3 regions of the Kitasatospora sp. NPDC030952 genome follow, and region 1 is predicted to be linked to each of the others. Evidence: riboswitches for the same ligand, from Rfam matches in the RefSeq annotation. Region 1 holds a riboswitch; each other region holds the start of a gene.
What was found. Region 1 has a riboswitch for cyclic di-AMP ahead of ACZ47G_RS28385 (NlpC/P60 family protein). Riboswitches for the same ligand answer to the same signal wherever they lie in the genome.
Positions count from the first base shown of each region.

Region 2: it holds a riboswitch for cyclic di-AMP, as region 1 does, so the genes downstream of both, ACZ47G_RS29550 (glycoside hydrolase family 16 protein) here and ACZ47G_RS28385 (NlpC/P60 family protein) in region 1, are expected to answer to the same signal.
Region 3: it holds a riboswitch for cyclic di-AMP, as region 1 does, so the genes downstream of both, ACZ47G_RS36460 (transglycosylase family protein) here and ACZ47G_RS28385 (NlpC/P60 family protein) in region 1, are expected to answer to the same signal.

Region 1 is NZ_JBVIFM010000019.1:36,906-43,871, reverse strand. It holds gene ACZ47G_RS28395 (hypothetical protein) at 1-100, opposite strand, end outside; gene ACZ47G_RS28390 (C40 family peptidase) at 154-1,200, opposite strand; gene ACZ47G_RS28385 (NlpC/P60 family protein) at 1,428-2,546, opposite strand; cyclic di-AMP (ydaO/yuaA leader) riboswitch at 2,557-2,711, opposite strand; gene ACZ47G_RS28380 (C40 family peptidase) at 3,048-4,082, opposite strand; gene ACZ47G_RS28375 (NYN domain-containing protein) at 4,284-5,585, opposite strand; gene ACZ47G_RS28370 (hypothetical protein) at 5,851-6,114, opposite strand; gene ACZ47G_RS28365 (rhomboid family intramembrane serine protease) at 6,345-6,966, shown strand, end outside.
Region 2 is NZ_JBVIFM010000020.1:130,379-137,344, forward strand. It holds gene ACZ47G_RS29530 (8-oxoguanine deaminase) at 1-18, shown strand, start outside; gene ACZ47G_RS29535 (allophanate hydrolase-related protein) at 332-733, opposite strand; gene aceB (malate synthase A) at 879-2,531, opposite strand; gene ACZ47G_RS29545 (IclR family transcriptional regulator) at 2,733-3,530, shown strand; gene ACZ47G_RS29550 (glycoside hydrolase family 16 protein) at 3,715-5,025, opposite strand; cyclic di-AMP (ydaO/yuaA leader) riboswitch at 5,047-5,165, opposite strand; gene ACZ47G_RS29555 (phenolic acid decarboxylase) at 5,727-6,056, shown strand; gene ACZ47G_RS29560 (alpha/beta hydrolase) at 6,180-6,966, opposite strand, start outside.
Region 3 is NZ_JBVIFM010000034.1:11,633-18,598, reverse strand. It holds gene ACZ47G_RS36465 (LacI family DNA-binding transcriptional regulator) at 1-985, shown strand, start outside; gene ACZ47G_RS36460 (transglycosylase family protein) at 1,273-2,604, opposite strand; cyclic di-AMP (ydaO/yuaA leader) riboswitch at 2,612-2,774, opposite strand; gene ACZ47G_RS36455 (sirohydrochlorin chelatase family protein) at 3,273-4,217, opposite strand; gene ACZ47G_RS36450 (DUF397 domain-containing protein) at 4,773-5,036, shown strand; partial or broken gene ACZ47G_RS36445 (ATP-binding protein) at 5,417-5,887, opposite strand; gene ACZ47G_RS36440 (helix-turn-helix domain-containing protein) at 6,305-6,966, shown strand, end outside.

The DNA of each region.
Region 1 (6,966 bases):
CGTCCCGCCCGTCGGGGACCGTCGCCGGGGCGGCCGGCGGCAGCGACAGCTGGGCCAGCCCGCCGGCCGCCAGCAGCAGCGCACCGCGCCGGGACACCACGCAGCGGGCCGGGTCTATCGGGTGGGGGCCGTCCGGCCCGCCGGGCGTCGCGCTCAGAGCCGGACCACTCCCGAGACCGGCATCGCGTTGACGCTCTCGTACCGGACCTTGGCCCCCGGGTACGGCGCGTGCACCATCACCCCGCCGCCGGCGTACATCCCGACGTGGTGCATGTCCCGGTAGAAGATCACCAGGTCTCCCGGCCGTGCTTCGGAGAGGCTGATCCGCTGCCCGGCGTACGCCTGGGCCTGCGAGGTCCGCGGCAGGGTCACTCCGGCCTGCCGCCAGCTGTAGTACATCAGACCGGAGCAGTCGAAGGCACGGGGCCCGGTGGACCCGTAGACGTAGGGCGAGCCGATCATCCGCACCGCGGCGGCCAGCGCGGCGGCCCCGCGCTCTGAGGCGGCCGGGGCGCTGCCGAGGTCCAGCCGGTCGGTGCCGCGGGTGGCGCGCGACTCGGCGTCCCGGGCGTCCTGGGCGATCATCCGGGTCCGCTCGGCGGCGCCCAGGCTGTTGAGCAGCTTCTGGGCCTTGGCCAGCCGCTGCTGGATCTGCTGCTTGTTCTCGGCCAGCGAGCGGCGGGCCTGGTCCAGCTCGGCGAGCTTGGCCGCGGTCTCGGTGCGGCGCTGGTCGAGCCGGCGCTGACGGGTGACCAGCTCGTGCAGGGTCTCCTGCTGCCGTTCGGCGGCCTGGCCCAGGGTCCGGGCGCGGGCCAGGTAGCCCTCGGGGTCGGTGGAGAGCATCAGCTGGGCGGTCTGGGCCATCCCTCCGCCGCGGTACTCGGCCCCGGCCACGGTGGCGAGGTCCCCGCGCAGCTGGTTGAGCTGGTCCTGGGCGGCGGCGACCTCGCCCTGGAGGATCGTGGTCTCGCCGAGCAGCCGCTTCTGCGCCTCCTGGGCGGCGTTGTACTTCTCCGACGCCTGCTCGGCCTCGTCGTACAGCTGATCGACCTGAGCCTTGACGTCCTTGCGGTCGGGCGCGTCCGGCGCGCCGGGGGTGGCCTGGGCGCTGCCGGCGGTCGCCACGCCCAGGGCCGTGGTGGCGGCCGCGGTCAGTACCAGCGCACGGGCGAGCAGTTGGGAACGACGGTGCACGGGCATGGCGGCAGCGGCTCCATTCCTGCGGCGCGGCCCCGCGGCCGCGCCCTGCTGGGCGGCCGTCGAGCGGGAGTCCGGTGGCAGACGTTAGCGAGTCCGGGCAAGTGAGTCCAAACCCCTACCGACCCGAATATTTGACCCCTATTCGGACACCAGGCCGAGCAGCCGGAAAAGCCGCAGGCCCGGCCCTCCGTGACGGAGGACCGGGCCCGTGAACCTTCGAGCGGGGATCAGACCCGGACGATGGAGGCCAGCGGCATGTTGGAGACGGCCTCGTAGCGGACCGACGCACCCGGCTTGGGCGCGTGCAGCACCTGGCCGTTGCCCGCGTAGATGCCGACGTGGTGGGCGTCGCCGTAGAAGATCAGCATGTCGCCGGGCTGGGCCTGGGAGATGTCCGAGCCGATCCGGGTGCCGGCGCCGGCCTGCTCCTGGGAGGTGCGCGGCAGCGACACACCGGCCTGGTTGAACGCCCAGACCATCAGGCCGGAGCAGTCGAAGGAGCCGGGGCCGGTGGCGCCCCAGACGTACGGGCTGCCGACCTTGGTGGCGGCGGCGGCCAGCGCGGCCGCGCCGTGCGAGCTGCCCGGGGCGACCTTGACCGGCGCGGCCGCGGCGCCCGAGCCGAGGTCGCTGCGGCTGCTGTCGCGCGAGGCGCGATCGGCCGGCTGGCTGGCCTTCGCGGCGGCGTCCGCCTTGGCCTTGGCGTCGGCGGCGGCCTTGTCCTCGGCCGCCTTGAGCGCCTGGCGCTCCTGCTCGGTCAGCGTGTTGAGCAGGTCCTGGGCGGCCTTCAGCTTGTTCTGGACCTCGTCCTTGGAGGCCTTCAGCTGCGTGGTGGTGGCTTCCAGCTCGCCGAGCTTGCTCTGGGCCTCGGTGCGGTCCTGGTCCAGCTTGCGCTGCTGGTCCTGGAGCTGCTTCAGCTGGTTCTTCTGGGTGCTGCCGGCCTGGTTGAGCGCACCGGCCTGGTTCAGGAAGTTGTCCGGGCTGGAGGAGAGCATCAGCTGGACGGTCGGGGATATCCCACCGTTGCGGTACTGCTCGCCCGCGATCTCGGCGAGGCCGCCCTGCAGGTCGGTCACCTGAGCCTGCTGCCGGGCCACCTGGTCCTGCATGCCGGAGACCTGCTTCTCCAGCTCCTGCTGCTTCTCCTGGGCGGCGTTGTACTTCTCGGTCGCCTGCTCGGCCTGCTCGTTGAGCTGGTCGACCTGCTCCTTGACCTGGTCCTTGGTCGGCTGCGGGTCGGCGTGCGCGCCGGTCTGCGCGGAGAGCGCGACGGCGGCGGCGGCGAAACCGGTCAGGATCGAGACACGGGCGCGACTGGCGGGCTTGGGACGACGATGGGACGCCACGAAGGCGGACTCCTTCTTCCTACATCCGCCTACCGGGTGAGCTGACGGGTTCGGGCCGGAAGCATGCCCTACGGCGCCTCACCGGCCTCACCTGCGGCCGACCTGGCGCCGATTCACCCCGGAGGAACGTGGTTCCCCGGCTCCGCTCCGCAGCGCCCCCGACTACTGGGCTCCCCTGTCGGGCAGTCGCTTCGACCTGCCCCGCTGTTTCGCGAACTCGACGGTAACCACCGCCGCCACCCAGGCTGGGTGATCGACAGTGCGGTGGTTCGAGGCACGACCCTAGTAACTGAACCGTGATCCGTTCAAATCCTTGTCAGAAAAAAGACGGAAGATCACCCATGTTCTTTTGTGAAAATGACTGATGGTGATCGCCGCCGCACGCAAAGCTGATCGACTCTCACCGATCGGCACTGAGGCGGGCGAACCCGAAGCGCCACCCCCCTCGGGAGGTGGCGCGGATCACAGGGCCGGAGCCGGCCCTTCGGGCGTGTCGGCTCGTCAGATCCGGCGGATCGTGTTGATCGGCATCGCGTCGGCCTTCATCACCTTCACCACGTCACCGGTGTGCGGCGCGTGGACCACCATGCCGTTGCCGATGTACATCGCGACGTGGTGCATGTCGCCGCCGTAGATCACCAGGTCCCCGGGCTGGGCGGTGGACAGCGTCACGGCGGTCCCGATGTGGCCCTGCTCCTGCGAGGTGCGCGGCAGCGAGACGCCGGCCTGGCCGTACGCCCAGACCATCAGACCCGAGCAGTCGAAGGTGCTCGGCCCGGTGGCGCCCCACACGTACGGCGAACCCTGCTTGCTCATCGCCTTGGCGACGGCCACGGCCGCGTAGCCGCTGGCCGGCGGAAGACTGCTGAGGTCGACCCGGTCGGCGCCGCGCGAGGCGCGGTCGTCCTGCTGCTGCTGGGCCTTCAGCGCGGCACGGTCGGCGGCGCTGAGCGAGTTCAGCAGGTCCTGGGCGGTCTTCAGCTTGGTGTTGACGTCCGTCTTGGCCTGGTTCAGGTCCTTGGTGGTGGAGTCCAGCGAGGCCAGCACGGCGGCCGCCTCGCTCTTCTCCTGGTCCAGCCGGCGCTGCTGGTCAAGCAGGCCCTTGAGCGCCTCGGTCTGGGTGGTGCTGGCCTGCTGGACGCTCGACGCCTTCTCCAGGTAGCCCGACGGGTCCGAGGAGAGCATCAGCTGGACGGACGGGTCGATCCCGCCGGTGCGGTACTGCTCGCCGGCGACCTGGGCCAGGCCGGTCTGCAGCTGGCTCATCTGGTCCTGGCTGCGGGCCACCTGGTCCTGCAGCTGGTCGGCCTGCTTGCGGAGCTGGTCCGCGCGCTCCTTGGCGCCGTTGTACTTCTCCGCCGCCTGCTCCTGCTCCTGCTGGAGCTGGTCGATCTGCGCCTTGACGTCGCTGGTGTTCGGCTGCGGCGCGGCGTGCGCGGCCACCTGGGCGGAGAGGGCGACCGCGGTCGCAGCGGCCGCGGTGAGCACGGAGACCCGCGCGCGGCTCGGCTGCTTGGGACGGCGGTGGGAGGCCAAGGGACCCGCTCCTTCTTCCAACGGACTCACCTGTTCGGGTGAGATACCGGAAAATAGGTTTGACGCCAGACCCTAGTGAAGATCTACCCGTTTTGCCACTCCCCCGAAGGCGTGAACTCCGGTTCTCGCACTGACTTCACCGGATCCGCACACCTGCCCGACGACGGCACTGACCTGCTGTCACGCCGCCCGGGCCGCTGGTCAGGGCCGGGCCAGCCGGTTCAGCAGCAGCACCGAGGCCACCGGGCGCGCGCCCGCCTTCCGCACGCCGTCCGCGACCTCCCGGTCGGTGGAGACCACCACCACCGGACGGCCCTGCGGCTCGGCCCGGACCAGACGGCGGATCAACTCGTCCGCGGTCTCGCCGGTCCGACTGAACCGTACCCGCACCCCGCGCGGTGGCGCCATGATGACCGGGACGTCCAGGTCCTGCCCGTCGAACACACAGGTGACCTCCGCCTGGGTGCGCTGGGCCAGCATCGCCAGCCCGCCCAGCAGCCGGATCCGCTGCTGCTCCAGCGGCAACGTCGGGTACCCGGTCTTGGTCACGTTGTAGCCGTCCACCACCAGGTGCACCTGGGGGATCGCCAGCAGCTGGTCCAGCAGCGCCGGGTCGTCGTCGGCCAGGCCGCGCCGGGCCACGTCGTGCGGCGAGGCCGCCCCCGGCACCACCGCCTCCACCAGGTCCGCCGGGCGGATCTGGGAGACCGGCAGCGCCAGCTCGCGCTGCAGCCCCTGAGCCGACTGCAGCACGGTGTCCAGCAGCAGCCGCAGCCGCATGTCCTCGACGCTGCGCCCCTCCCGGGCCGAGCGGCGGCCCTGCTCGGCCGCGTTCTCCAGCTCGGACACCCGGTGCCGCAGCCGCCGCGCCTCGCTCTCGGCCGCACTGCGCTCGCCCGCGGCCTGCGCCCTGGCGGCCTCCAGCTCGCCGGCCACCCGCCGGGTCTCGGCCTGCGCCCGGCGGGTGTCGCTCTCCAGCGACCGCACCTTCTTGCGCAGCGACTCGGCCTCCCGCCGGACGCCCTCGAACTCCGCGCGCTGGCGGTCCAGGTCCGCCCGGGCGGCGGCCCGCACCTCGGCCAGCTCGGCCTGCAGCTTCTCCACCAGCCGGGAGGCCTCCGCCACCGCGTCCTCGGCGCCGGCCCGCTCGGCCTCCTCGCCGGCCTCGGCGACCAGCCGGCTCCAGCCCGCCGACCGCACCAGGTAGGCGGCGGCCGCGACGTCCATCGGATCGGCGGCGCCGGGGACGGTGCCCGACTCCAGCGCCTTCACCAGGTCCGGCTGGCCCAGCCGCAGCCGCTCCGCTATCCGCACCCGGAAGGCCGGCTCGGACTCCAGCGCCGCCGCCAGCGCGGTGGCCGCGTACTTGGCCCGCCGCGCGGGGGTGAACTTGGCGTACTGACGCAGGCTCTGCGGCAGTTCCCCGGGCGGCAGCCCGCCCAGCGCGTCCGAGGCCAGCCCGACCACCCGCCGGCGCACGCCCTCGGGCAGCGGCCGGTCCAGCTTCTCAGCCGTACGCTCCGCCGCGGCACCCGGGGCGGGGGTCTCGGACGGGACCGTCCCGGCGGCCGGCTGCGGTGCCTGCGCAGCGGGCTGAAGCCCCTGCGGTTCGCCGGGCTCCCTCGCTGCGTCCACCACGTCCTCGGCTCCGATCCTGGTCCAGCGGGTGCGGCCGCGGCCGCCCCTGTCGTCACGCTCCGTGCGTCTTGTCTGTATTGTCCCGTGCGGTGGACGGCCGCGTCGCGCACCGCCCGCCGCACCGGAGGGGTCAGCCCTGCGCGGCGGGGGCCTCCGCACCCTCGGCGCCCGGGCGGGCCACCAGCTCGACCTGGTCCACCGCGTTGCACCAGCGGCAGCGCACCGACTCGATCGCCTCGCTGTGCACCTCGGTCTCCTCGACCTTGGACTCGCCGGCCAGGTCGAAGTGCAGGAACTCGGTCACCCGCGCGGTGCGGGTCACGTCGAAGCGGGTGAGGTTGCCGCACAGCGTGCAGCGCCAGCGCGTCTCGGCGGTCAGGGCGGGGACGGTCATCGGGGATCCTCTCGGCTGGTTCCCTGGGTGGGCTAGGCGCTCCCCCCGGAGCCCCGGCGTCGGCGGCGGGAGGCGGGATTGCCCGGCCCAAGCCTATTGCCTGGGGCAACCATCAGGACCACCGGTCAGCCGAGACGACCGGAGCCCGTTCCGGCCCACCGGACGGACCGGTAGTCCACCTGCCGTAAACCGCCGTGTCACCTGCCGCGCCCGGAGGGATGCTTGGCCGCATGGCGCTCGCGACCCCCGGCCACACCGACGCCCGGGACGGCCGCCCGGCGGTGGCCGCCCCGGCGGTCACCTACGCCCTGATCGCGGTCAACACCCTGGTCTTCCTGCTCGGCCCGGCGGCCGGCGTCAACCCGCTGTACGGCACCAGCCAGGCCCGGATCTGCGCCGAGCAGCGCTACGAGCAGCGCTGGGGAGCCGTCCCCGCCGAACTGCTGACCGGTCACCCGCTCACCGCCGAGCAGCTGGCCGAGGCCCCCGACCCGGTCCCCGGCTGCCCCGCCGCCCCCACCCCGGGCAAGCACCCCGCCGTGTCCGCCCTCACCGGCCTCTTCCTGCACGCCGGCTGGCTGCACCTGCTGGGCAACCTGCTCTTCCTCCACGTCTTCGGCCCCACCGTCGAACGCCGGGTCGGACGGGCCAGGTACCTCCTCTTCTACCTGGCCGCCGGCAGCCTGGCCGCGTACGGCTTCGCGCTCGCCGAGGCCCACTCGCCGGACTCCACCCGGGTCCTGATCGGCGCCTCGGGCGCGATCTCCGCCGTCCTCGGCGCCTACCTGCGCTTCCACCCGCGGGCCCGGGTGACCACCCTGGTCCCGCTGCTCCTCTTCCTCCCGCTGCGCT
Region 2 (6,966 bases), on a different contig from region 1:
GCCTCCCGCCCGGTCTGACGGTCCTCCGCCCGACAACACCAAGGAGCTCCGGGAGCGCGCCCAGGGACGGTGCGCGACCCGGACTCCGTACACCCGGCAAGGTGTACGGACCCGCGGCCCCGAACCCACGGCGAGGGTTCGGGGCCGCGGCGTGCGCGGAGGGCGGGGCGGAGAGGGAACAGAGAAGGAACAGACGACAGCGAACAGATAACAGATGACGAAAGTTGTCATCCGTTATCTGTTCGCTGTTTGTTGTCCGCTGTTCGCTGTTCGCTGTTATCCGTTCACCTCAGGCCACGTGCCTCAGGCGATGCGCCTCAGGCCACGTGCCTCAGGCCGTACGCCCCAGCGTCCCCAGGTAGGCGCGCCAGCCGCCGTGGTGGGTGATCTCCCGGTGCACGCCGCGCTCGACCTCGCCGCGGGCCAGCAGCATCGAGAAGCACGCCGAGCCGTCCTCCAGCTCGATCACGCCGAGCTCCAGCTCCCTGGGCTCGCCGGGCAGGATGACGTCCCGCAGACGCTCCAGGCTGATCTCGTACAGCTCGCCCTCGATCGCGCTGTCGACCTCCGGGGCGGGCAGCAGCCCCGGGCAGACGTCCGTCCCGCCGCTGTGGTCGATGGAGAAGAAGCGGTAGCCGGGCGCGGTGCGGGCCGGGCCGATCAGGGCGTCGGCGACCTTCTCGTGGAACGGTCCGCCGACCATCGCCTGGCCGTTGAAGAAGATGCGTGCCATCAGTGAACTCCTCAGAAAGAAAAGACCGTTCCGTACGGCGACGAGAGGACAGGTGGATTCGTCGCCGTACGGAACGGAGCATTGGGCGGCGGGACTGCTACAGCCCGGCAGGCGGCAGCGGTGGCGCCGGCGGATAGATTGGTGCTCAGCCCAGCAGGGGCAGCGCGGGGAGGGTCAGGAAGTCCGCGAACTCCTCGGCCAGGGCGACCTGTTCGAAGAGCTGGGCGGCCTCGCGCCAGCGGCCGGCTTGGTAGGCCTGGTCGCCGAACTCGGCGCGGAGCTCGGCCAGTTCGGTGGCGACCAGGGTGCGCACCAGCTCGGCGGTGGCCTTCTCGCCGGTGTCGGACAGCACGACCCCGTTGTGGATCCACTGCCAGGTCTGCGAGCGCGAGATCTCGGCGGTGGCGGCGTCCTCCATCATGTTGAAGATGCCGACCGCACCGAGCCCGCGCAGCCACGCCTCGATGTAGCGGACGCCGACCTGGACGGCGTTGTGCAGCCCGGCGCGGGTGCAGGTGCCGCCGGCGCCGGCGATGTCGAGCAGGTCGGCGGCGGTGACCGGCTCGGTCGGGCCGGGGTTGTCCTTCTGGTTCGGCCGCTCGCCGAGCACCGCGTCGAAGGAGGCCCGGGCGACCGGGACGAGGTCCGGGTGGGCGACCCAGGAGCCGTCGAAGCCGTTGCCGGCCTCGCGGTCCTTGTCCGCCTTGACTTTCTCCAGCGCGGCGGCGTTGACCTCGGGGTCCCGGCGGCTGGGGATGAAGGCGGCCATGCCGCCGATCGCGTGGGCGCCGCGCCGGTGGCAGGTGCGCACCAGCAGGCGGGTGTAGGCGGCCATGAACGGCGAGGCCATGGTGACGCTGTTGCGGTCCGGCAGGATGTAGTGCTCGCCGGCGTCGCGGAAGTTCTTCACGATCGAGAACAGGTAGTCCCAGCGCCCGGCGTTGAGGCCGGCCGCGTGGTCGCGCAGCTCGTAGAGGATCTCGTCCATCTCGAAGGCCGCGGTGATGGTCTCGATCAGCACGGTGGCCCGGACGGTGCCGTGCGGGATGCCCAGCTCGGCCTGGGCGTGGGTGAACACGTCGTTCCAGAGCCGGGCCTCGAGGTGGCTCTCGGTCTTCGGCAGGTAGAAGTAGGGCCCGGAGTTGGGGTCCTCGGCGCCCCTGGCGAGCAGCCGGGCGGCGTTGTGGAAGAAGTACAGGCCGAAGTCGACGAACGCTCCGGCCACCGGGACGCCGTCGACCAGCAGGTGGTTCTCGTCCAGGTGCCAGCCGCGCGGGCGGACCACGACGGTGGCGAGTTCGGCGGCGGGCTTGAGGGTGTAGGCCTTGCCGGCCGTGCCGGTGAAGTCGATCCGGCCCTCGAAGGCGTCGATCAGGTTGACCTGGCCGCTGACCACGTTCTCCCAGGTCGGGGAGGTGGCGTCCTCGAAGTCGGCGAGCCAGATCCTCGCCCCGGAGTTGAGGGCGTTGATGACCATCTTGCGGTCGGTGGGGCCGGTGATCTCGACCCGGCGGTCCTGGAGGGCGCGCGGCGCCTCGGCGACCTTCCAGTCGCCGGCCCGGACGTCGGCGGTCTCGGGGAGGAAGTCCAGCGTGCCGGTGCGGGCGATCTCGGCGCGTCGACTCTTCCGCCTGGCCAGCAGTTCCTGTCGGCGACCCTCGAAGGCGCGATGGAGGCCCACGACGAAGGCGACCGCCTCCGGGGTGAGCACCTCCTCGGCCCGGTGGACGCGCGGACCGGCGACAGTGACGACCGGAGCGGCGGGGGAGGCGCCGACGGGCCCCTGATCTGCAGCCATGAGCAGGACACTCCTAAGACGGTTGAGCCTGGCGAAGGGAGCTCCGGTGGGAGCCTCCTCGGGAACTTCCTCGATCGTTACCCGCCTGTCGGCGAGTTCGATTCTGTAAGGTGGAGACTAGTTTCCGCGATACAGAATTTCAACGGTTTGTTGAAGAGATCGCCGGGACTCTACTCCTCCCCGACAGCGAAGGGAACGCCGGTGGTTGCGACCCCCGACACAGCATCGACGACAGGCGCCGACCGCGCGAGCGGCGGCGTGCAGTCCGTCGAGCGCGCCTTCCAACTCCTGGAGGCGCTGGCCGACTCGGGCGGCGTGGCCACCCTCAGTGAGCTTTCCACCAGCTCCGGTCTCCCGATGCCGACCATCCACCGACTGGTCCGTACCCTCGTGCAGCAGGGCTATGTCCGCCAGGACACCGCGCGCCGCTACACCCTCGGCCCCCGACTGATCCGGCTCGGCGAGACGGCCGGCCGACTGCTCGGCAGCTGGGCCCGCCCGTACCTGGCCGAGCTGATGGAGGCCACCGGCGAGACCGCCAACCTGGCGGTACTGGAGGGCGGCGAGGTGGTGTACGTCGGACAGGTGCAGTCGCGGCGCTCGATGCGGATGTTCACCGAGGTCGGACGGCGGGTGCAGCCGCACTGCACCGGCGTCGGCAAGGCCCTGCTCGCCCAGCTCCCGGAGGACGAGGCGCGCGCGGTCCTGGGCCCCAACCCGCTGCCCGCGCACACCGAGTACACCCTCACCGACCCGCAGGAGCTGATGGACCAGCTCGCCGAGGCGCGCGAGCGCGGGTACGTCGTCGACGACCAGGAGCAGGAGATCGGCGTCCGCTGCATCGCCCTCGCGGTGCCGGGCGCGCCGACGCCCACCGCGCTATCGGTGTCCGGCCCGGAGGCCCGGATCCGGGCACTGGAGGAGCAGACGGGGGCGTCCTCGCTGGTGCCGGTGATGCAGCAGATCGCGACCCGGCTCGGACAGGTCCTGGCACCCTGACGTGTCGTCAACTCACTTGCCACGCATGGGCTTGAACACAGGGACCTGAACGCAAGAACCGGCAGCCGTTTCGACCACACGGTGGTCGAAACGGCTGCCGGTCCATGAGAGCGGCTGGTCCTGGGGGCTACGCGGACCCGGCGGCTACCCGGGCCCGGTGGCTACGCGGGCCCGGCGGCTACCGTCAGCGGTAGACGCGGACGTAGTCGGCGGCCATGGTGATCGGGGCGGTCCCCTGCGGCGCGGGGTGGTACTTCCCGGCACACACCGAGAGGTTGAGGATCAGGTACGCCGAGAAGTTGGTGCCCACGCCCTTGTTGTCCGAATACACCTTGACGCCGTTGACGTACCAGTCCACCGAGTTGGCGCCGTAGTAGGTGCCGATGGTGACCCACTGGTCCTTGGCGACGGCCTTGGCATCGGTGTAGTACTCGGGGTTGCTCGGGTTGATGTGGTTGGTCAACTCCAGCAGGTTCGGGTTGTCCGGGTGGTACTCGAAGGAGTCGATCTCCCCGTTGCCGTTCTTCCAGGTCCACAGGGCAGGCCAGGCGCCGGCGCCCGAGGGCATCTTGACCCGGGCCTCGGCGTAGTCGCCGGTCTTGACCTGGAAGCCCTCGGTGGAGCCCTCGGTGGTCAGGAAGCCGGTGTTCCAGGACTGCTGGCCGTTCTCCAGGGTGGGCCCGCCCGGGGTGGCGGTGAAGGTGGCGACGCCGTTCGCGACGGTGACGTTGTTCTTGTTCAGCCAGTCGAGCTTGTTGTCGTCCGGGTTGTGGTTCCCGTACTTGTACGCGGTGCTCTTGTCGCCGACCCAGCGCTGCCCCCAGTCGATCGGGCTGTTGAACTCGTCGGACCAGGTCAGCGACTTGCCGGCGATCGGGGAGGACGGCGCGGGCGTCGTCGGGGTGGCCGTGGCGGTCGGCGTCGTGGTGGGCGTCGCCGTCGGTGCCGTGGTGGGCGTCGTGGTGGGCGTCGCCGTCGGTGCCGTGGTGGGCGCCGTCGTCGGGGACGGGGTCGGCGTGGACGTACCGGTGGCCGCGACCACCAGCTGCTGCGAGGGCAGGTTGTGCCAGCTGCCGCCGAAGTCCTGCCAGAAGCCGAACTGGGTGTACGTTCCGGCCGGCAGGGTGCGCGCACCGCTGGTGAAGTTGAGCCCGGTCGGGCATATCTGCACGTTGGTCGCGTTCCCCGGGAAGTCCAGGTTGGTGCCGCGCGCGTCGCGGACGCCGACGCCGACCGTCTTGGCGGTGAAGCAGGACGAGGAGTGCAGGGCCAGCGAGGCGGTGGCGGCCCGGCCGGCGACCATGGCGGCCGGAGCGAGCCGGTCCTGGGTCACGGTCGGGGCGGTGGCGGCCTGGGCGCCGGCGACGGACGGCAGCCCGAGCAGGCCGGCGCCGCTGATCGCGAGCGCCCCGGTGGCGGCGAGGGCGGCGTTGCGGCCGCGGCGGGTCGGACGGGCGTGGCGAGGGGCGCGACGGCGCCCGGCAGGCTGGTGCATGGGGGGTCCTCTGCGACGCCTGCGAGGTGAGCTGTCGGATTCGGGCTGCAGTTGCCCGGCCGCCTGTGGAGCGGCTTCACCCCTAGCCACGGTCCGCACGCTGATGCGTACGGACCGGGCGCTGACCTTGGTTCCCCCGCTCCCGTCCGCTGTGGTGCTCGAGTGCCGGCCGGCGGGTGGACAGGACTCGGCGTCCCGGCGGCGGGGTCCGCGACAGCGGACGACGGATGCAGGCTAGGCAGGCCGTCCGTGAACGGACAACCTGATCCGGCCGGTTGTCGCACAGCTCACAGTGGTGTCGATCAACGACGCTCCGTGGTGGCCGAGTTGATCAACCTCGCGACCGTGGCCGGGCGATCAGCCGAGCCAGTCGGCCACCTGGCTCTCGGCCACCTGGCCCTCGGTCTCCGGCGACCCAGGCCGGCTCCAGGTGGTCGCGGCGGGGGCGCGCCTGGTGCGAGGTCTCGTGGGGGTGGTGCGTCTCGTGGGCGTGGACGGTAGGACCGCCGTACGGGCGGCGCCCCATGCGCCGGGAGCACACGGTGGACGGCGTGACGGTGGCGGACCGTACCGTGGCGTGGGGCCGCCCGAGTCCGACCGATCGGATAAATTGGAACCCTGGCGTTTTCCGCGGTGCACAAGTGCACCGAGCCCGACCGCACGGTCCGTCCCGCACTCCCGAGAAGAGGTCCCGCCCCACCATGACCGCGTCCCTGCCCGCCTTCGCCGGCCGTACCTACGTCTTCCGGGCCGACAACGGCGCGGCCTTCCGCAACAGCTACTCGGCCGACGGCACTCGGCTGCGCTGGGAGGGCCTCGGCGAGTCGGCCGGCCAGTGGGAAGACGTGCGGCTGCACGTCGCCGAGGTCGCACCGGAGATCTACTTCGTCAGCTGGACGGAGCAGAGCGGGATCACCGTCAGCCATGTGATGGACCTCAACGCGCTGACCGTACGGGCCTTCTGGACCTTCGAGGGCGAGGGCGGCCGGGTCGGCCAGCTGCACACCGGGACGCTGGAGCGGGTGGCCTGACCGGCGCCGCCCCGTAGCACGCACGAACCCCCGGGGGCCTCGGCTCCGGGGGTTCGGCGTGTTCTCTCCGGACGGCGTCGGACGGCTTCAGATGACGTCGGACGGCGTCGGACGGCGGTGACGTCAGGCGGTCTGGCTCGCCTGGCCCGGCTGGTTCGGCTGGCCCGAGGCGTTCGGCTCGCCCGGCTGGTTCGGCTGGTTCGGCACCCTGAGGTGCTGGGACAGCCACTCCAGCGAGGACGGCAGCAGGGCGCTCCAGGTCTCGAAGTTGTGGCCGCCGTTCTCGAGCATGCTGTACGAGACCTTCATCGGGCTGTGCACCGCGTCGATGAACGCCTCGGTGTCCGGCTTGTAGTTGCCGTCGCCCTTCTTGGTGCCGGCCAGCAGCACCGAGATGTCGGGCTGCGGCAGGTTCTTCAGCCGCCACATCAGGTTGGCCTCGTCGCGGCGCTGCTTGCTGCCGCCGAAGAGGTCGCCGGTGGTCGGGTCGTCGGCGGCGTCGTAGTAGCCGGAGAGGGCGACGGCGGTCGGGAAGACGTCCGGGTGGCGCATGGCCATCTTGACGGCGCAGTAGCCGCCGGTCGAGTTGCCCATGAAGGCCCAGGCGTGCGGGTCGGACGAGACCCGGTAGCTGGCCTGGATCGCCGAGGTGACGTCCTTGGTGAAGTAGGTGTCCGACTGGGCGCCGCCGGGGATGTCCTCGCACTCGGTGTCCTGCGGCAGGGCGGGCGAGGGCTGCAGCATCACCATGACGGTCGGCTGCATCCGGCCCTCCTGCAGCAGCTTGAGCGCGGCACCCGGGTAGTTGAAGCGGGTGATCAGGTTCTCGGCGATTCCTGGGAATCCGGTGCTGACGATCACGGCCGGGAACTGCCTCTGCGCGTACTCGGGCTGGAAGTACTGCGGCGGC
Region 3 (6,966 bases), on a different contig from region 1:
GGCGGGGGTCAGCGAAGCCACCGTCTCCCGCGTACTCAACGGCAAGGCGAACGTCTCCGCCGCCACCAGGCAGACCGTCCTGGCGGCGCTCGACGTGCTCGGCTACGAGCGGCCGACCCGCCTGCGCCAGCGCAGCGCCGGGCTGATCGGGCTGATCACACCGGAGTTGAGCAACCCGATCTTCCCCGCGCTGGCGCAGGTGATCGAGCAGGTGCTCAGCCGGCACGGGTACACGCCGGTGCTGTGCACCCAGACCCCCGGCGGCTCCACCGAGGACGAACTGGTCGAGATGCTGGTGGACCGGGGCGTGGCGGGCATCGTCTTCGTCTCCGGACTGCACGCCGACTCCACGGCCGACCACGACCGCTACGCCCGGCTGTCCGGGCGCGGGGTGCCGTTCGTGCTGATCAACGGCTACAGCGAGAAGATCGACGCGCCCTTCATCTCGCCGGACGACCGCTCCGCGATGTGGATGGCCGTCCAGCACCTGGCCGAACTCGGGCACGAGCGGATCGGCCTGGCGGTCGGGCAGCGGCGGTACGTGCCGGTGCTGCGCAAGATCGAGGGCTTCACGGCGGCGATGCGCGAGGTGCTCGGGCACAGCGAGGAGCAGGCCGAGGGCCTCGTCCACCACACGCTGTTCAGCGTGGAGGGCGGGCACGCGGCGGCCGGCGCGCTGCTGGACAAGGGCTGCACGGCGATCGTCTGCGGGAGCGACATGATGGCGCTCGGGGCGATCCGGGCGGTGCGGCAGCGGGGGCTGTCGGTGCCGCAGGACGTGTCGGTGGTCGGCTTCGACGACTCGCCGCTGATCGCCTTCACCGAACCGCCGTTGACGACGATCCGGCAGCCGGTCGAGGCGATGGCGACGGCCGCGGTGGACGCCCTGCTGGAGGAGGTGGGCGGGAACGCCGCCCAGCGTGGGGAGTTCATGTTCCAGCCGGAGCTGGTGATGCGGGGTTCCACGGGAGCCTGTGCGCGCTGAGGCCGGCGGGTGCCGTCCAACTGACGGGCCCCGGAGGGCGGTTGCTCTCCGGGGCCCGTCGGCGCGCGGGCGGGGTGGTCCGGCTGCTCAGCCCTCCTGGGCGGCCGGGCGGTCGGGCGCGTGGGTACGGCGAAGCCCCGGGGGAGCGACCAGACTCTCCCCGGGGCTGTCGGGTGACGGCGGCCGGCGGCCGGCGGCTGACGGATGACAGATGATGAAATCTGTTATCCGTCAGCTGTCATTCGTCAGCCGTGCGGTGCGCGGTGCGCGCGGTGCGCGCGGTGTCCTCAGACCCGGCCGGCGAAGTCCGGAGCCCAGTTGGCGATGGTCTGGAGGCGGACGCCCGAACTCGGGTTGGCGGCCTCGACGTACTGGCCGTTGCCGATGTAGATGGCGACGTGGTAGACGCCGGAGTCCTGGCCGTTGTTCGACCAGAACAGCAGGTCGCCCGGCTGTAGGCTGTCCAGCGAGACGTGGGTGCTGGCGGCGGCCTGGTCGGCGGCGACGCGCGGGATGTTGACGCCCGCGGCGCGCAGCGCGGCCTGGGTCAGGCCGGAGCAGTCCCAGCCGCCGTTGCCGGTGCCGCCGTAGACGTACGCCTGACCGACCTTCGACTGGGCGAAGGAGACGGCCGCGGCCATGCTGCCGGTGGCGGTCTGGGCCGGGGCCGGGGTCTGCGCCTGGGCGGCCGGCTTCGAGGCGGGCTTGGAAGCCGGCTTCGAGGCGGTGGACGTGCCCTGGTCGATCGGCTTGGCGTTCACGGCACCGCCGTTCGAGGCCTGGCCGGACTTCTTCGAGCGGTCGAACCAGGTGAAGTCCGAGCCGGACTTGGTGGCGGTGGAGGACTGGTCGGCCTGGGCCGAGCCGCCGTCACCGAAGGTCAGCTGCTGGCCCGGGTAGATGGTGTCCGGGCCGTCGGTCAGGGTGCTGCGGTTGAGGTCGTACAGCCGCTGCCAGCCGCCCTGGACGTTGTGCTTGGTGGCGATCGAGGACAGCCAGTCGCCGTCGACGACGGTGTAGCTGCCGCCCTGGGCCTGCGCCTGACGCTTCTGCGCCCAGCCGCCGTTGGCGGCGGAGTCGGCGGAGGAGGCGGAGTCACCGGAGGTCTGCGCCTGGTCCTGGACGGGCGCGGCCGGCTTGGCGGGCGTCGCCGCCTGGGCCGGAGCCTGGGCGGGCTTGGTGGCCGGCTTGGCGGCGGGCTTGGCGGCGGTGGAGCCGGCCGAGGTGTCGACCGCGGCGGCGGCGCCGCCCTGGGTCAGCCCGGCCTGCACCGAGCAGACCGGCCAGGCGCCGGGGCCCTGCGAGGCGAGGACCTTCTCGGCGACGGCGATCTGCTGGTCCTTGGTGGCCTGGTTGGCCTGCGGGGCGTACGCGGTACCGCCGAAGGCGGCCCAGGTGCTGGAGGTGAACTGCAGGCCGCCGAAGAAGCCGTTGCCGGTGTTGATGCTCCAGTTGCCGCTGCTCTCGCACTGGGCGACCTTGTCCCAGGTGGCGACGGAGGCGGCGTTGGCGGTGCCGGTGGTGAGGCAGGGGACGGTGAGGCCGACGCCGGCGACGCCGAGGGCGGCGATCACGCGACGGGTGCGGCTGGACAGGCGGTTGCCGTTGGAAGGCAGCATGAAGACGCGGTCCTCTCCCACGCCTGCGAGGTGAGCTGTCGGATTCGGGCTGGAGTTGCCCGGCCGCGCTGTGGGCGCGGCTTCACCCCTAGCCCTGGACCGTTCCGGAAAACGACCTAGGGCGACTTACCTGTGGTTCCCCCGCTCCTGCCGTGATGCGTTTTCGCGCTGCCAGGACATCCGACGGCAGGACTCGGCGTCGCGGATGAACTGGGTCCGTGTGGTCACGAACGGGGAGCACGTTATGCAGACTTAAGTTAAAACTGCAAATACCTGTGACGCGCATCACGGTTTAGTGGGAAACGTCAAATGGCTCGTAATTCATGATCGCAAATGATCGTTTTCTTGCAAATTCGCGATGGATTCCGATAACTGGCTTCGCCTCAGGAGTGAAGTGACGGAGCGTTGGAGCGCGACGGGGGCATGCCCGCGCGCCGGTGGAGCGGCAGTGAATCGAGCGCCGGACAACGCGCCGACAATTCATCGACAAATGGCACCAGAACGGACATTGCGTCGCATTGACCGCTTAACTCTCCTGTGGGGCGATCCGAACACGTCGAAAGGGCCCGGAACGCAGCCGTTCCGGGCCCTTCGGTGGTGCGGGTGCCGCGACGGGCGGTCGCGGGCTCTCCGGCGGGCGTTCCGCCAGGTCGTACGGGAGGTGGCCGTCAGCCCTCCAGGGGCCCTTCGGCGGCCGCGTGGGCGCGGCGGGAGCCCTCCCCGGCCCCGGCGGTGGCGGCGGCCTCCGCCTCGGCCAGCTCCTCCGCCGTCGGCGTGGGCAGCGCGGCCAGGTAGGTGGAGGCGATCAGCTGGCCGACCGTCGGGTACGCGCCCAGCGGCGCCGCCGACGGGCAGCCGGTCTCCTCGGCGGCCGTGGCGAGCAGCTCGGAGTCCGCCTCCGGGCCGATCACGAGCGGGGCCAGCGCGGGGCGCTGGGAGCCGGTCTCCTTGAGGTGGTTGACGGCGGCGGCGACCGAGCCGGGCACGTCGAGCGCCGCGGGGACGACCGGGACGGCCAGTCGGGCGGCCAGCAGGACGCCGGTGATCCCGGCCGCGGCGGCCGCTTCCTCGCCGCCGACGGTGGTCAGGACCACGCCGTCCGCGGCGGTCGCGATGGCGAACAGCCGGGCCCGGTCGGCCCGGGCCAGCCCGGCCTCGGACAGTCGCACGTGGACGGCCTCGGCCAGCAGCGGGTGCGGGCCCAGGGCGTCGGTGACGGTCGCGCCGTACTCGGCGGCGAGGGCGTGAAGCCCGGTCAGGAAGCCGTGCGGGCCGGGCACCAGCGGCACCACGACGGGCGTCGGCAGTCCGGCCTCGGCGGCCGCCGCCAGCAGCTCCGCGACGGTGCGCTCCTCGGCGCCCCCGGTGGTGGCGCCGTCGGTCGGGAGGTAGCCGACCGCGGCCTGGACGCCGGTGTGCTCACTGCGGACGATCGAGAGCAGTTCCTCGACGACCGAGCGGGACTCGGGCCCCGGGGTCGCGGGTACGGCGAGCACCAGGGCCGGCGAGCCGGTGCGGATCTCGGGGCGCTCGGGGCGGCGGTGGCGCCCCCGCGCACGGGAGCCTGGAGTGCGGACGGGCAGTGGCGCGCCCGGGATGGCTGCGGTGCTCATGCCGGAGATCGTAGGACATCTGCCCGTCAGGCCTGCAGTCGGCTGCCGTACGGGTTTCGGGTGGTCGTGGTGCGGAGGCCGTGTCCCTGCCGCGCCGGTCCGGAGTGTTTGCCTACAATCCGGACATTCCTCACCCAACCCCCGTTCGGACTCGCACGGTTGCCCAGACGTGCGCCGCGGGGCATCGCGTTGCACGAGAGGTGCGTGAGATGTCTCACAGTCGGAGGATGGACTGACGGAGGGTCACGAAAGTGCGACTCCCGGCATTCGAAGATCAACATTCAGCGGGGGGCCGCTCACGGCCGGTTATGGACAACCCGACGATTCCATCGGCTATGTCCGTTTACGTACCGTCAGGAGAAGGGTCCGTGAAGAGTTCGCGGCGACCGGTAAAAGGCCTCGTGCACCTGCAATGTCCCGTGCTGATGCACGTGCACTGCGGCTATCATCGCGTCAAGTGAGGCGTTGTGCCGGACCGGTACGGGGCCGGTCCGTTCGGCGGGTGCCGGGGGCGCCGCGCTGGACGACAACTCCGGAGCTCTTCGGGAGACTTCTATGCACGACTCGCAGGTAACGCACGGCTCGAACCACACCTACAACGGGATGGCCGCCGCAGACCTCAAGGGGGTGGTCTGGCAGAAGAGCCTGCACAGCAACTCCCAGGGCAACTGCGTCGAGTTCGCGGCCCTGCCGGGCGGCGACGTGGCGATGCGCAACTCGCGCTTCCCGGACGGTCCGGCGCTCATCTACACCCGGGCCGAGATCGCCGCGCTGCTGCTGGGCGCCAAGGACGGGGAGTTCGACCACCTGGCGGTCTGACCGGCCGCCGGGCCACCATCGGGGGGCCGTCGTGGGTGCTGACACCACGACGGCCTTTGTCTTTGTCCGGCGGCCCTGCTCGCGTCCGGACGGTCCCGCGGCGGGATGCGCCGGCCGTGCGGGATGTGCCGGCCGTACGGGACGTGAGGGCCGCAGGGAACGTGCCGGCCGTGCGGGACCGGGGCCTGGCTGAAGGGCCCGGGGTGTGGTCCTCCCGGGTCGCCCCTCGGTCGGCCGTGCGCCGTGCGGCGCTAGGCCGAGCGCCGGTGCCGTCCACCGACGTCGACTCGTCCGTCGAGCGCGTGACCGTCGAGTCCGGTGCCGTCGAGCCGACTGCCGCCCAGGCCGCCGCAGTCGAGTCCGCTGCCGCCGGCCGGCTCCGCCTCGAACATGGCCCAGACCACCTTGCCGCTGCCCAGCGGGTGCCAGCCCCAGGAGTGGCTGAACGACTCCACCAGGTGCAGCCCGCGGCCGGATTCGGCGACGAAGTCCGCCTCCCGGGCCACCGGGCCGGTGCTGCTCGGATCGCTCACCGCGCAGACCACCTGGGGTGCGCGGTGCACCAGGCTTATTCGGATCGGCAGTCGCCCCTCCGGGGTCGGCTGTGTGGGAAAGTCGTACTCGCCCAGGGCGCCGCCCGACGGGTCGGGCCGTGCGCCGATCGCATGCCGGAGCGCGTTGGTGACGAGTTCCGAGGCCACCAGTGCGACATCGTCGAACAGCTCCATCAGGCCCCAGCGCTGGAGAGCGGTCCGGGCGAAGTCGCGAGCGGATCTCACGGCTTCGAAGCGAGGAGCGAGCGTACAGGTGACCACATGTGGGTCAACTGCCAAAGCCGTACCGGTGCTCATGAAGAGCTCCTCCCATAAGGGGGCGGACACGGCTGGACCCGCCGGGGTCATGCCGGTCACCTCCGACTCGCTCGGCCGCTCGGCCGCCCCTTCGACCAGGCGCGCGCGCACTCGAACGCCCGATGGCGCGGGGACGCCGCCGGGTCGGTGCACGGAGTCGCGCGTGGGGTCGACGCGGAGCCCGCGGGATTGCCAGGGATGTGCAGGTGCACGTGCACCATGGTGGTGTGCGCTCACTGCAGATGCAAGAGTCGATTCACGTGCAGTCGCACTATTGGCATATGCAAGCGCCGGATGCACGTGCATCCTGGTGTGCGGAGTGTGGAACTGATAGGAACATCCGTCAGTATCGGCACCGTGAGCGCTCAACTGATGGCAGACTGTGCGCTGTTTGCCCTAGGTGGAGGTTTCGACCGCATGACCACAGTTCAGCCGGGCGGCGGCTCGATGGTCCGCCGGATCCTCCTCGGCTCGCAGCTGCGTCGCCTGCGTGAGGCGCGCGGCATCACCCGTGAGGACGCGGGCTACGCGATCCGCGCGTCCGAGTCCAAGATCAGTCGTATGGAGCTCGGCCGGGTCAGCTTCAAGGAGCGCGACGTCGCCGACCTGCTCAGTCTCTACGGCGTCGACGACGGCCTGGAGCGGGAGGCCCTGCTCGGGTTGGTCCGCGAGGCCAACAAGTCCGGCTGGTGGCACAGCTTCAACGACGTGCTGCCGGGGTGGTTCCAGACCTACGTCGGACTGGAGGAGGCCGCCCAGCTGATCCGCACCTACGAGGTGCAGTTCATCCCCGGACTGCTGCAGTCCGAGGAGTACGCACGGGCGGTTTTCGGCCAGAGTCGGCCGGTCATCAGCGAGGAGGAGGTCGAGCGGCGGGTCAGCCTCCGCCTGCGCCGGCAGAAGCTGCTGACCGAGGGGGCCAGCCCGCGTCTGTGGGCGGTCATCGACGAGGCGGCGCTGCGCCGGCCGGTCGGCGGGCCCAAGGTGATGCGCGGTCAGGTGCAGTACCTGATCGACGTCGCCGAGCAGGCCAACGTGGTCATCCAGGTCATGCCGTTCCGCTTCGGCGCGCACGCGGG